3 regions of the Citrobacter sp. GW821-FHT07H02 genome follow, and region 3 is predicted to be linked to each of the others. Evidence: predicted binding sites of a transcription regulator. Region 3 holds the regulator's gene; each other region holds the start of a gene.

Region 1 (4,942 bases), on a different contig from region 3:
ATTCAACGTTGAAGCGAACGTCGGTAAACCTCAGGTTGCTTACCGCGAAGCGATTCGTGCGAAAGTTACCGATATCGAAGGTAAGCACGCGAAACAGTCTGGTGGTCGTGGTCAGTATGGTCACGTCGTTATCGACATGTACCCGCTGGAGCCGGGCTCTAACCCGAAAGGTTACGAGTTCGTCAACGACATTAAAGGTGGTGTAATTCCTGGCGAATACATCCCTGCCGTTGATAAAGGCATCCAGGAGCAGTTGAAGTCTGGTCCGCTGGCTGGTTACCCGGTAGTAGACATGGGTGTTCGTCTGCACTTCGGTTCTTACCATGACGTTGACTCCTCTGAACTGGCGTTTAAACTGGCTGCTTCTATCGCCTTTAAAGAAGGCTTTAAGAGAGCAAAACCTGTTCTGCTTGAGCCGATCATGAAGGTTGAAGTAGAGACTCCGGAAGAGAACACTGGTGATGTTATCGGTGACTTGAGCCGTCGTCGCGGTATGCTGCGCGGTCAGGAATCTGAAGTAACTGGCGTTAAGATCCACGCTGAAGTTCCGCTGTCTGAAATGTTCGGATATGCAACTCAGCTGCGTTCTCTGACCAAAGGTCGTGCATCATACACGATGGAATTCCTGAAGTATGATGATGCGCCGAACAACGTTGCTCAGGCCGTAATCGAAGCCCGTGGTAAATAAGCCCCGGGGTTAAAACCTAAGTCCCGTGCTCTCTCCTGAAGGGGAGAGCACTATAGTAAGGAATATAGCCGTGTCTAAAGAAAAATTTGAACGTACAAAACCGCACGTCAACGTTGGTACTATCGGCCACGTCGACCACGGTAAAACTACTCTGACCGCTGCAATCACCACCGTACTGGCTAAAACCTACGGCGGTGCTGCTCGTGCTTTCGACCAGATCGATAACGCACCGGAAGAAAAAGCTCGTGGTATCACCATCAACACTTCTCACGTTGAATATGACACCCCGACTCGCCACTACGCACACGTAGACTGCCCGGGCCACGCCGACTATGTTAAAAACATGATCACCGGTGCTGCGCAGATGGACGGCGCGATCCTGGTTGTTGCTGCGACTGACGGCCCGATGCCGCAGACTCGTGAGCACATCCTGCTGGGTCGTCAGGTAGGCGTTCCGTACATCATCGTGTTCCTGAACAAATGCGACATGGTTGATGACGAAGAGCTGCTGGAACTGGTAGAAATGGAAGTTCGTGAACTTCTGTCTCAGTACGATTTCCCGGGCGACGACACTCCGATCGTTCGTGGTTCTGCTCTGAAAGCGCTGGAAGGCGAAGCAGAGTGGGAAGCGAAAATCATCGAACTGGCTGGCTTCCTGGATTCTTACATCCCGGAACCAGAGCGTGCGATTGACAAGCCGTTCCTGCTGCCTATCGAAGACGTATTCTCCATCTCCGGTCGTGGTACCGTTGTTACCGGTCGTGTAGAGCGCGGTATCGTTAAAGTTGGTGAAGAAGTTGAAATCGTTGGTATCAAAGAGACTGCCAAGTCTACCTGTACTGGCGTTGAAATGTTCCGCAAACTGCTGGACGAAGGCCGTGCTGGTGAGAACGTTGGTGTTCTGCTGCGTGGTATCAAACGTGAAGAAATCGAACGTGGTCAGGTACTGGCTAAGCCGGGTTCCATCAAGCCGCACACCAAGTTCGAATCTGAAGTTTATATCCTGTCCAAAGACGAAGGCGGCCGTCATACTCCGTTCTTCAAAGGCTACCGTCCGCAGTTCTACTTCCGTACTACTGACGTGACTGGTACCATCGAACTGCCGGAAGGCGTAGAGATGGTAATGCCGGGCGACAACATCAAAATGGTTGTTACCCTGATTCACCCGATCGCGATGGACGACGGTCTGCGTTTCGCAATCCGTGAAGGCGGCCGTACCGTTGGCGCGGGCGTTGTTGCTAAAGTAATGAGCTAATTATTTAATAATTAGTTTTGAGCTTAAAAAGGGCGCTACGGCGCCCTTTTTGCTGCCTGGCATTTAGCCAGTCATATTTATTCGCATTTTTTATTGCTCTCCGGCTGCGTCTATATATTTGTGCTATTGTAATCATAACTATTCTCATTTACACTTTGCGCAGAAATTGAACGGGAGCGATCATGTACGTTTGTTTGTGTAATGGTGTCAGTGATAAAAAAATCCGTCAGGCGGTACGCCAGTTTCATCCACAATCTTTCCAACAATTGCGTAAGTTTATTGCTGTTGGAAATCAATGTGGTAAGTGTGTTCGGGCTGCACGTGAAGTAATGCAGGACGAATTGACACAGATACCGGAATTTAAAGAGATCGCCTGAGTCACATTCTTTTTTTTGACATCCCTGTAGCCCCATCTACTCTTCAAAGAGTGGAAGCGGAGGGACTATAAAATGAAAGGTGATGTTAAAATCATAAGTTATCTCAATAAACTATTGGGTAATGAGCTTGTCGCGATCAACCAGTATTTTCTCCATGCTCGTATGTTTAAAAATTGGGGTCTGATTCGCCTCAATGATGTCGAATACCATGAGTCCATTGATGAGATGAAGCACGCTGATAAGTACATCGAGCGAATCTTGTTTTTGGAGGGCATTCCAAATTTGCAGGATCTTGGCAAGCTAGGCATTGGTGAAGATGTCGAAGAGATGCTGCAATCCGACCTTCGGCTTGAACTTGAAGGCGCAAAAGATCTACGTGAAGCTATCGCTTACGCAGATACTGTCCATGATTATGTCAGCAGGGATATGATGATTGAAATTCTTGCCGATGAAGAAGGGCACATCGACTGGCTGGAAACCGAGCTGGATTTAATTTCGAAACTTGGCTTGCAAAATTATCTGCAATCACAAATTAAAGTTGCAGACTAACTCTCCGGCATCAGTGTTTTCCATCCTATGATAAAACCCGCAGCCGCCATGTATGGCCCAAAAGGCAGCGGGTTTTTTAATACCGCCTTACCATACCTGACGTAATCCATCCCCACCGCGGCGCAGGCCAAAAAAGCGGCAATAAACACCAGCATGGGTAATGACTGCCATTCATGCCATGCGCCCAGGGCGGCAAGAAACTTCACATCGCCATAGCCCAACCCTTCTTGTCGGTAAGCCAGACGATAACCCCAGTACAGAAGAGCGAACAGGACATATCCCGCTACGGCTCCCCATAGGGCAGCGGACAAACGAGCGGGCAGCAAAAGCTGATGGTAAATGAGACCGCTCCAAAGAAGAGGACAGGTTAATCTATCGGGTAAAAAACCCGTTCGTAAATCGGTGACCCACAGACGCCCTGATAAAAAAAGGTATGTGAGCAGAAAAGGGAGCGCAGAGTACATGGATAACTCCTGAGTAGACAGTGAGACCACAATAGCGGTGACAGCTTTCCACGCAATGTTGTATTTGCTGCTTTGTTTCCTTCGTTCCGCAGAAAAAATGAAATTTGGGACTCTTACAGGCAGGATGGAACGGAGCCCGCATTGTCGAAAAAATGATTAATATCTACGCGGCGCTTGCGTAAGACTGAGATTTACGTATAATGCGCGGGCTTGTCTAATATTGACAGCGGTTCGATATGAGCCACAGGTACTGCGAAAGCGATACCAGACAATGTTCCCAATCGGGGAACTCTGTAAGAACGGTTACACTCTCCCATCAATCGTAATGGGTTTGAGGAGTAACTATTTCGTCTATAAAATAATTGGAGCTCTGGTCTCATGCAGAACCAAAGAATCCGTATCCGTTTGAAAGCGTTTGATCATCGTCTGATCGATCAATCAACCGCGGAAATCGTCGAGACTGCTAAGCGCACTGGTGCGCAAGTTCGTGGTCCGATCCCGCTGCCGACCCGCAAAGAGCGCTTTACCGTTCTGATCTCCCCGCACGTTAACAAAGACGCGCGTGATCAGTACGAAATTCGCACTCACAAGCGTCTGGTTGACATCGTTGAGCCAACTGAAAAAACCGTTGATGCTCTGATGCGTCTGGACCTGGCTGCCGGTGTAGACGTGCAGATCAGCCTGGGTTAATCAGGTCATCGAGCGATTGAGAGGTTGATACAATGATTGGTTTAGTCGGTAAAAAAGTGGGTATGACCCGCATCTTCACTGAAGATGGCGTATCTATCCCAGTAACCGTAATCGAAGTTGAAGCAAACCGCGTTACTCAGGTTAAAGACCTGGCTAACGATGGCTACCGCGCTGTCCAGGTTACCACCGGTGCTAAAAAAGCTAACCGTGTAACTAAGCCGGAAGCTGGCCACTTTGCTAAAGCTGGCGTAGAAGCTGGCCGCGGCCTGTGGGAGTTCCGTCTGGCAGATGGTGAAGAATTCACCGTAGGTCAGAGCATTAGCGTTGAACTGTTTGCTGACGTTAAAAAAGTTGACGTAACCGGTACCTCTAAAGGTAAAGGTTTCGCTGGTACCGTTAAGCGCTGGAACTTCCGTACCCAGGACGCTACTCACGGTAACTCCTTGTCTCACCGCGTTCCGGGTTCTATCGGTCAGAACCAGACTCCGGGCAAAGTGTTCAAAGGCAAGAAAATGGCAGGTCAGATGGGTAACGAGCGTGTCACCGTTCAGAGCCTTGACGTAGTACGCGTTGACGCTGAGCGCAACCTGCTGCTGGTTAAAGGTGGTGTTCCGGGTGCGACCGGTTGCGACCTGATCGTTAAACCAGCTGTGAAGGCGTAAGGGGATAGCAATGGAATTAGTATTGAAAGACGCGCAGAGCGCGCTGACTGTTTCCGAAACTACCTTCGGTCGTGATTTCAACGAAGCGCTGGTTCACCAGGTTGTTGTTGCTTATGCAGCTGGTGCTCGTCAGGGTACTCGTGCTCAGAAGACTCGTGCTGAAGTAACTGGTTCAGGCAAAAAGCCGTGGCGCCAGAAAGGTACCGGCCGTGCGCGTTCAGGTTCTATCAAGAGCCCGATCTGGCGTTCCGGTGGCG
Region 2 (4,942 bases), on a different contig from region 3:
TCGTGTTTATGCAGCTGCTGGTATTGCTGCGCAAAAGCAGTCTGATGGAAGGGGCGACGGATAATGATGCGCGGCTGAATCACCTGATGGCCTGGCTGGAAGATCACTTTGCCGAAGAGGTCTGCTGGGAAGCCGTGGCCGATCGGTTTTCGCTCTCATTACGCACCTTGCACCGTCAGTTGAAACAACAAACCGGGCTGACGCCGCAGCGCTATTTGAACCGGCTGCGTTTAATTAAAGCGCGTCATTTGCTACGCCATAGCGATGACAGTGTTACCGATATCGCCTATCGCTGCGGATTTGGCGACAGTAACCACTTTTCGACGCTTTTTCGCCGCGAATTTGACTGGTCGCCGCGTGATATCCGCCAGGGGCGCGACGCATTGCTGCAATAACGCAGATGCTGAAGTATGACGGGTATATCAATATTTTTTGCCGCCGCTTGACGCATAATAGAGTGTTGTTATTGGTAGAGGTGATGTGGTGGCAAATCAGCTCGTTCTTCATAAAGCCGACTTTTTTGCAAGCGACGCGCAGGCGGTTGCTGTCGCCGATCGCTATCCGCAAAATGTCTTTGCGGAACATACCCATGATTTTTGTGAACTGGTGCTGGTCTGGCGTGGCAACGGTTTGCATGTGCTCAATGAACGTCCCTATCGCATTACACGCGGCGACCTGTTCTACATTCGTGCCGAAGATAAACACTCCTATACGTCTGTTAATGATCTGGTATTACAGAACATCATCTACTGCCCGGAGCGGCTGAAGCTAAATCTGCGGTGGGAAGAGGCGATACCTGGATTTAACGGAACCCAATGGCAGCCACACTGGCGTCTGACCAGCGCCGGTATGACTCAGGCGCGGCAGGTTATCAGCCAGCTTGAGCATGAAAGCCAGCAGAGCTGCCCGTTGGCTAACGGTATGGCGGAACTGCTGTTTGGGCAACTGGTGATGATCCTGCAGCGCCATCGCTATGCCACGGATAATCTTCCTGCTACCTCAAGCGAAACGCTGTTGGATAAACTGATCACCGCGCTGGCGGGCAGCCTGGAGCACCCGTTTGCGCTGGATGAATTTTGCGCCAGGGAAACCTGCAGTGAACGCGTGTTGCGCCAGCAGTTTCGCGCACAAACCGGTATGACCATCAACCAATATTTGCGCCAGATCCGCGTCTGCCACGCGCAATATTTGCTCCAGCATAGCCGCCTGATGATCGGTGAGATTTCGATGCAATGTGGGTTTGAGGACAGTAACTATTTTTCAGTGGTGTTCACGCGGGAAACTGGGATGACGCCAAGCCAGTGGCGTCATCTCAGTCATCACAACGACTAACTCGCCATTCCCATTCCGACAATATTGGCGGCGATGATAATCACCACGCAGCCCAGGCTCAGCACACTCACAGGACGTCGACCGGCGTTTTTCCACTCTTTCAACACCAGCCCGACAATACCGCCGCACAGGACGTAGAAACTCATGTGCAGCATCCAACTGATGTAGTCATACTGCGCCGGAATGCGTGCGTGGCCCCAGGCGTAGAAGAAGAACTGCAAATACCACATCAGACCGCCCAACGCTGACAGCAGCACGTTGGTGATGATCAGGGATTTTGCCAGCGAGAAGTCGGCGGTTATCGACAGATTCTTCACTTTTGCCAGACGAATAAAACAGAAACCCAGGTTGACCAGTGCGCCGCCACCCATGATCACGACATAGCTGGGCAGAGCGACATACAGCGGGTCTACGCCAAGGGCGGCAGCGGCTTCATGCATCGGTTTGGCGGCATTCATCGCAAAGGACATGCCGGCAGAGAAGATCCCGCACATTACTGCCAGCAACAGACCTTTTTTCAGGTTGAACTCTTCGGCTTTGATGCCCATTTTACGCTCTTTCAACTGCCCGGCACGGGTCACAATCCCCACACCGATAAGCGCCACCAACACGCCAAGCAGCGTCATGCGTCCGCCTTCCGTGTTGATCAGGACATCGAAATTACCGTTGAGAATGGGCGTCATCAGCGTACCGACAATCAGCGTAATGCCAATCGCGATACCAATCCCCATCGACATACCGAGGTAGCGCATGGTCAGGCCGTAGTTAATATTGCCAATACCCCACATGGCGCCAAACAGGAAAACAGGTAATAAAGTAGAAAGGTTAAAAGAGCTGTAGTAGGCCCAAAAATCGGGCAGCAGCAGGGCGCTTATGGTCCACGGCAGGATAATCCAGGAGACAATCCCGCCAACCGACCACATCGTTTCCCATGACCACTGTTTTACTTGCTTAAACGGGGCATAGAAACAGGCTGCACTGGCCGCACCTATCAAATGCCAAAAAATACCCATCGTAATCGCGTTACTCATGACGTCATCCTCATCGTTTTTATTGTCGCGTTACCCCTTCGACGTGATGAGTGTAAAAATTGCGCAGATTCTTAACCTTCTTCCCGTTGCCGCTTTTTTGTTCTTTTTGGCAATAGGCGCGTTAAGCGGGTGATTTAGTTCACATCTTTGGTAAGTGGGGGAGGGTTTATATCCTTACGAAAAGTACGGCATTGATAATCATTTTCAATATCATTTAATTAACTATAATGAACCAACTGCTTACGCGGCATTAACACCCAGCCGCTCGATAATAATGGAGATGATTATGAGTTATACCCTGCCATCCCTGCCGTACGCTTACGATGCACTGGAACCGCACTTCGATAAGCAGACGATGGAAATTCACCATACCAAACACCATCAAGCCTACGTCAACAATGCCAATGCGGCGCTGGAAAGCCTGCCAGAATTCGCTGGCCTGTCTGCCGAAGAGCTGATCGCGAAACTGGATCAACTGCCAGCGGACAAGAAAACCGTACTGCGTAACAACGCAGGCGGTCACGCTAACCACAGCCTGTTCTGGAAAGGCCTGAAAACCGGCACTACCCTGCAGGGCGATCTGAAAGCCGCTATCGAACGTGACTTCGGTTCCGTTGATAATTTCAAAGCCGAGTTTGAGAAAGCGGCTGCCACTCGCTTTGGTTCTGGCTGGGCGTGGCTGGTGCTGAAAGGCGACAAACTGGCCGTCGTGTCTACCGCGAACCAGGATTCCCCGCTGATGGGTGAAGCTGTTTCTGGCGCGTCTGGCTTCCCGATCGTCGGTCTGGACGTGTGGGAACACGCTTACTACCTGAAATTCCAGAACCGCCGTCCGGACTACATTAAAGAGTTCTGGAACGTGGTGAACTGGGACGAAGCAGCAGCGCGTTTCGCCGCGAAAAAATAAGTCTGATTGTTGCCTGATGGCGGTAACGCCATCAGGCTGCATGACTCAACCTTTTGTCAAAAACACCTCGTCAATCGTTCGGCAGTCCTTCTCACTCAGCTCACCGCCTGCATTTCGCGAAACCCCGGTGCAATAACCAAATTTACGCGATACCACGGTTTTAATCGTGGTGACAAAATCCTCACCAATGGCGTAAATGGACATATAGGTACCGATCTTGTCTTGAATTTCACGCAACTTTTGCAAATCGCCCTGTTTAAACGCCTCGCGCGCGTCGACAAAAAGCTCAGGCATCACGTTGTTTAAGCCGGAAATGATCCCTGCGCCGCCCGCCATCAGGTTAGGGATGTAATACTCGTCATAGCCGGAGAGGACGGCAAAGTCATCACGCACGGCACGGGTGGTCTGGATCATGCTGCGGGTGTGGGACTGGCAATCGACGGTATCCTTAATACCAGCAAAATTGGGGAACTCGGCAGCGAGAGTGGCGACCAGGTCGGGGGTTAAATCACAGCCGGTCCGTGCCGGGAAATTGTAGGCAAACCATTTTCCGCGTAATGCGCCACCAAGTTTGCGGAAATAGCTCAGGAGCTGCTTTGTTGTTTGTCCGTAATAGTACGGCGGTAATACCATCACCGCATCGTAACCCGCTTTGTCGGCTTCCTGCGCCATCTGTAAAACGTCGCTCATACAGGTGGAGGAGACGTTGGCGACCATCTTCAGCGAGCTCATTGATCTCGCTTCCCGGATCAGCATCAGCCGTTCTTCAAGGCTAAAAGAGGCAAATTCACCGATGCTGCCCATCAGCAAAATAACATCGATTTTGGCGTCGGTAAGACGCTTGAGATGATGCTTCAGACCGGAGAGATCGACGTTTCCATCATTATCCATCGGCGTAATGGAGGGACACCAGACACCAGCAAATTGCGATTGTACTGTCACGTTGTTGACTCCTTGTTATGAAATGGCGTTTTAAAATCATCCTAATTGATAGCATGTCTGGCCATTCATCATGTGAATCCGGCTCTCATTTTGAGCGGCTGAGGTAAAATAAATATGCTCTAATGAGGATTATTTATCGGGGAGAGGGAACAGATGCGATATCCAGTCGAGGTGTTTACAGGCAAGGTTCTGGACTATACGGGAAGCCGCCCCAGCGCGATTGCGAAGATTCAGGTGGATGGCGAACTGATGCTGACGGAACTGGGTCTGGAGGGCGATGAGCAGGCGGAGGCGAAAATCCACGGTGGGCCCGATCGCGCACTGTGCCATTACCCGCGAGAGCATTATCTGCACTGGGCCAGGGAATTCCCGGAACAGGCGGATAGGTTTGTCGCGCCCGCGTTTGGTGAAAACCTCTCAACCGACGGTCTGACTGAACAGAATGTCTATATTGGCGATATCTTCCAGTGGGGAGAGACGCTGATTCAGGTAACGCAACCGCGTTCGCCCTGCTTCAAACTCAACTATCATTTCGGCATCAGCGACATGGCGAGCCAGATGCAAAACGCTGGTAAAACGGGCTGGTTGTACAGCGTTATCTCTGCCGGGAAAGTCTCGGCGGATGCGCCGCTGGTTCTGGTGTCGCGCGTCAGTGACGTCACGGTACAGGAGGCAATTGCTATTGCCTGGCATATGCCGTTTGATGATGCGCAGTATCACCGTTTGTTGT
Region 3 (4,942 bases):
TGTCTGAAAAACTCGGAGTAAACCGTAGTTGTTGCAGCCCCGTGGCAGAATGGTCAACATAATACCCTAACCCGACAGAGCGAAAAAAAGAACTTTGCCATGAAATTGAACATCCGAGCGCAATCTGCACAAAAGCTGCACAATAATTCTCCCATCGTCCTTGTTCACGGCTTGTTTGGTAGCCTTGATAACCTCGGCATACTGGCGCGCGATCTTGTAGAGGATCACGACATCATCCAGGTTGATATGCGAAACCACGGTCTTTCTCCCCGTTCAACGGAGATGAATTACCCGGCGATGGCGCAGGATCTGCTGGATACTCTGGACGCCGCGAGTATCGAAAAAGCCACCTTTATTGGTCACTCAATGGGCGGAAAAGCCGTTATGGCGCTGACCGCACTGGCACCGGATCGTATTGATCAACTGGTGGCGATTGATATTGCGCCGGTTGACTATCACGTGCGCCGCCACGATGAGATCTTTGCTGCGATCAACGCCGTGACCGAATCTGACGCGCAAACACGCCAGCAGGCGGCAGTCGTCATGCGCCAGCACCTCCAGGAAGAAGGGGTTATCCAGTTCCTGTTAAAGTCGTATGTCGATGGCGAGTGGCGCTTTAACGTGCCCGTATTGTGGGAGCAGTACCCACATATCGTAGGGTGGGAAACCATTCCCGCCTGGGATCATCCGGCGCTGTTTATCCCTGGCGGTAATTCGCCTTACGTCACCGAAGCCTATCGTCACGATTTACTGAGCCAATTTCCTCAGGCCCGGGCGCATGTGATTGCGGGTGCCGGCCATTGGGTGCATGCGGAAAAACCGGATGCCGTGCTGCGCGCGATACGCCGGTATCTGGCGGATAAGGCTAACTGATTAAAAACTCAGCGTCCGCGCGCGATTACGTGCGTGGACGTTGGCGTGCCTCACTCGCTGATGTATGATGGCGCGCTATCCATCCGGGCATACGCCTGGCTGATTGTTTCCCCGAAGTCACCAAAATCATGGCCAAAGAACAAACGGACCGTACGACATTAGATCTGTTCGCGCACGAGCGTCGCCCGGGACGACCCAAAACCAATCCGCTTTCGCGTGATGAACAGCTACGCATTAATAAGCGTAATCAGCTTAAACGCGACAAGGTTCGTGGGCTTAAGCGTGTCGAACTGAAGCTGAATGCTGATGCCGTGGATGCGCTGAATGAACTGGCGGAAGCACGCAATATGAGCCGTAGTGAGCTCATTGAAGAGATGCTGACAAACCAGCTTATCTCGCTGCGTGGCCAGGGGTCTGTCTGAATTTCTGCTCTAAATCATAAATCGTGTAGCACAGAGTGCAGTCCTGCGTGTTTGCTGTTTCCGCATGCCTGACTGATCTGCTATGATTGCCCTTATCCGTGGGCAATACGCCACCACCATTTCAATAAGTTTCAAGAGGTTATTTTACTCATGGCAATCACTGGCATCTTTTTCGGCAGCGACACCGGTAATACCGAAAATATCGCAAAAATGATTCAAAAACAGCTTGGTAAAGACGTTGCCGATGTTCATGACATTGCGAAAAGCAGTAAAGAAGACCTGGAAGGGTATGACATTCTGCTGTTAGGTATTCCAACCTGGTACTACGGTGAAGCACAGTGCGACTGGGATGACTTCTTCCCTACCCTCGAAGACATTGATTTCAATGGTAAACTGGTGGCTCTGTTTGGTTGCGGCGATCAGGAAGACTACGCAGAATACTTCTGCGATGCGCTGGGCACCATCCGCGACATTATCGAACCGCGCGGCGCAACCATCGTAGGCCACTGGCCAACTGCAGGCTATCACTTCGAAGCCTCTAAAGGTCTTGCTGATGACGATCATTTTGTCGGTCTGGCTATCGACGAAGACCGTCAGCCGGAATTGACCGCTGAGCGCGTTGAAAAATGGGTTAAACAGATTTCCGCCGAACTTCATCTCGACGAAATCATCAACGCCTGATTTCGTGCGGCGCAGAAACCATCTGCGCCGCATCAATAGATAAAACCAATCAAAATAATTGCTACAAATTTGTAACTTTCCTGCCCATCCCTGTACAATGTTCGGGTGTTATTCTGGTATTGCACAGTGTGATTGTTGGCAGTACCACGTTTTGATTAATAATATTTGCCCGAGGCTTGCAGTTTTCATTTAGACATGGCAGTTCTATAATGATACGCATTCTCTCAAGTGCAATTTCTGTCACTTCTTTAATGAAGTGAATCGTTTAGCAACAGGACAGATTCCGCATGACTGACAACAATACCGCATTAAAGAAGGCTGGCCTGAAAGTAACGCTTCCTCGTTTAAAAATTCTGGAAGTTCTTCAGGGACCGGATAACCATCACGTCAGTGCGGAAGATTTGTATAAACGTCTGATCGACATGGGTGAAGAAATTGGTCTGGCGACCGTGTATCGCGTGCTGAACCAGTTCGATGACGCCGGTATCGTGACCCGCCACAATTTTGAAGGCGGTAAGTCCGTTTTTGAACTGACTCAACAGCATCATCATGATCATCTTATTTGCCTCGATTGTGGCAAAGTGATTGAGTTCAGCGATGATTCTATCGAAGCGCGTCAACGTGAAATTGCGACTAAGCATGGTATTCGTTTAACCAACCATAGCCTCTATCTTTACGGTCACTGCGCTGAAGGCGATTGCCGCGAAGACGAACACGCGCACGACGCAAAGTAATATGCCCCCAAAGAGCCAACCACGCGGTTGGCTTTTTTATACCCATAAAAAAGACCCGCTATCAAAGCAGGTCTTTTTCCCTTCCGGTAAGTACATTTACTGTACTGTGTTTTTACTGCGAATTTCTTTCCAGATTTTGTCACAATCGGCTTGTACCGCCTGACCATTGCCCGTACGTGTCGCCTGAATACATTGCTGGTAATCCAGTACCCGCACGCTCTCTTCGTTAGCAAACTGCTTATGCTGGTCTTCTTTTTTCAGCACATTTAATACGCTTTGGCAGGCTTCGATTTTTTCCGGTGAACCTTGCGCGGTGTTAATACATGCGCTGTATGCCTCTTTAAGGCGGCTATCTTCCTTAGGTGCAGGAGATTGCGAGCAGGCCACCAGACCTGACGCCATAATGGCGATGAGTAACATTTTTTTCATACAACGGTCCTCAACGATGCGGCAGAGAAATACCCTGCCGCGACTGGCATCAGAAAATAGTGAATGGGGCGATAACCATGAACTTCACGTCACGCTCATCCTGGAAGATGTTGCCATAACCACCGCTCCAGCTCGGGATATTGGAGTGGTTGTCATACTCGGTGAAGTGCAGTTTAAACATGGTGCCTTTGGCACGTCCTTCCTGCATGGTATAAACCGCATCAAGACTGTAGGAGGATTCTTCGATGGTTTTGTTTTTGTCGTAGAACGCATCCGGGTTGCTCTGCCAGGTAGCCGGTTTGGCATCCCAGGCGTAGACGTACGACGCACCCAGCGCCATACCTGGCAGATTCCAGTTCTTCAGGTCATACATCGCGCCGAAGAAGACCGCTTTTTCGCCGTTGGCGTTAAAGTCGGAACGGTTATCCCACCAGACATCCAAACGACCGTTTGAGGAGGCATAGGTCGGCGTCATACGCTGCAAGAAGTAGCCCTGCTGCCCGTCCGCTTTCACCCAGGTTCCTTCCAGACGCAGATCGACCACTTCCGCCACTTTGTAACCGAAAGTCAGTGCCTGCAACCATGCAGTGCCGTCATAGATGTCGTTCACACTGCGATCATCAACTTTATCGCGTGCGCCGTAGAACTGGTAACTGGTGGTAAACGGATTCCCGCCCAGATCGAATTTGTAACTGGCTTTGGCAAAGTACTGATCGACATAGCCCTCAGACTGACCAAAGGCAGCCTCAAGAATAAGATCATTTTTGAAATCGTATTTTGCGCCAACGGAGTGGAGATAATCGACTTTGGTCTTTTTATCAGCCTGGTAGAATTTATCCACTTCAATGTGCCACGGCGCTTTATACTCGTTGGCCCACATGTAGGAGAAGCTCAACGCACCCGCATCGCCATAGTCAAAGTTGGCTCCGGCTTCTGCCCCTTGATAGGTACCCGGCATAAAGCTCCAGTGCGGCGCTAACAGCGTCTGTCCGGTTGGCTGAATATAACCGGCACGTGCCCAGGTCGGGCCATATTTAAATTTTGCAGCGGCTTTATAAAGGCTGACACCACTCTTATCGCCAGAGTAATCTTCGTCATAGCCTTTATTTTTTTTCGAGAATGCAATTTCGTTAGGGTGTCCGCTGTCGTCACTTTCCGCCATTTCAATTGCGGTAAATGCCGCAATATCCAGACCGAACATATCCGCTGCATAACCCGACTGGAAATCCAGGTTGGCGTTCCAGGTCGCGTGTGAAAGGTTGGTTTTGTATTTATCTTCATCCGTGACGTCTTTACGGTCACGCTCACGCTGCCAGTAATAAATGCCGCCTGTTAAGGTCGAATCGTCGATAAAGCCCGCGGCGCTTGCCTGCGGTGCAACCATCCAACCCGACATTGCTGTGATACCGGCGATAGCCAGCGCCAGCGTACTACGTTTGCCACTAAACGTACGCATATGTTAATCCTCTTTGACGTATAAAATGCTGCCGCCAAAGGCGAACAGCTAAAAATAAAAATTAAAAATAGCGCTGAGAAAACCTCATTGACTACAGTGAACAGACTATTTTTCGCGACGCGAATTATCAATCTCTTTCTGTAACCAGTATGTAATAATATGAGCGACCGCACATATTTCATTGCTTTTTGTTACACATTCAGCAAATGCGAAAAATTATCATCAAAATGAAAAATACCGTTGATTTCCATGAAGATGAAAACGGTTACAGCGTTTAATTTAGTCTCGACCTAAATTTCTGAGCCTACTTATCAAAAAATCGTTTATCGGATTAATTATTTTTCAGA

Evidence for each region. The regulator Fur, encoded in region 3, represses iron uptake genes when iron is present. The targets are predictions, from matches to a motif close to ATAATAATGAGAACNACTATCAA.
Region 1: the regulator Fur is predicted to act here: its motif matches at 2,069-2,091, upstream of bfd (bacterioferritin-associated ferredoxin).
Region 2: the regulator Fur is predicted to act here: its motif matches at 2,555-2,577, upstream of sodA (superoxide dismutase [Mn]).

The regions. Positions count from the first base shown of each region.
Region 1 covers NZ_JBWKPZ010000002.1:401,358-406,299, forward strand. Annotated here, with positions in the region: gene fusA (elongation factor G) at 1-688, shown strand, start outside; gene tuf (elongation factor Tu) at 759-1,943, shown strand; gene bfd (bacterioferritin-associated ferredoxin) at 2,126-2,320, shown strand; gene bfr (bacterioferritin) at 2,393-2,869, shown strand; gene AC07NP_RS05015 (prepilin peptidase) at 2,866-3,333, opposite strand; gene rpsJ (30S ribosomal protein S10) at 3,712-4,023, shown strand; gene rplC (50S ribosomal protein L3) at 4,056-4,685, shown strand; gene rplD (50S ribosomal protein L4) at 4,696-4,942, shown strand, end outside.
Region 2 covers NZ_JBWKPZ010000012.1:62,941-67,882, reverse strand. Annotated here, with positions in the region: gene rhaS (HTH-type transcriptional activator RhaS) at 1-395, shown strand, start outside; gene rhaR (HTH-type transcriptional activator RhaR) at 484-1,332, shown strand; gene rhaT (L-rhamnose/proton symporter RhaT) at 1,329-2,363, opposite strand; gene sodA (superoxide dismutase [Mn]) at 2,650-3,270, shown strand; gene AC07NP_RS13485 (dihydrodipicolinate synthase family protein) at 3,316-4,212, opposite strand; gene yiiM (6-hydroxyaminopurine reductase) at 4,366-4,942, shown strand, end outside.
Region 3 covers NZ_JBWKPZ010000001.1:326,338-331,279, reverse strand. Annotated here, with positions in the region: gene ybfF (esterase) at 100-873, shown strand; gene ybfE (LexA regulated protein) at 1,002-1,295, shown strand; gene fldA (flavodoxin FldA) at 1,446-1,976, shown strand; partial or broken gene AC07NP_RS01510 (fur leader peptide) at 2,186-2,271, shown strand; gene fur (ferric iron uptake transcriptional regulator) at 2,264-2,710, shown strand; gene AC07NP_RS01500 (ChiQ/YbfN family lipoprotein) at 2,807-3,139, opposite strand; gene chiP (chitoporin ChiP) at 3,189-4,595, opposite strand.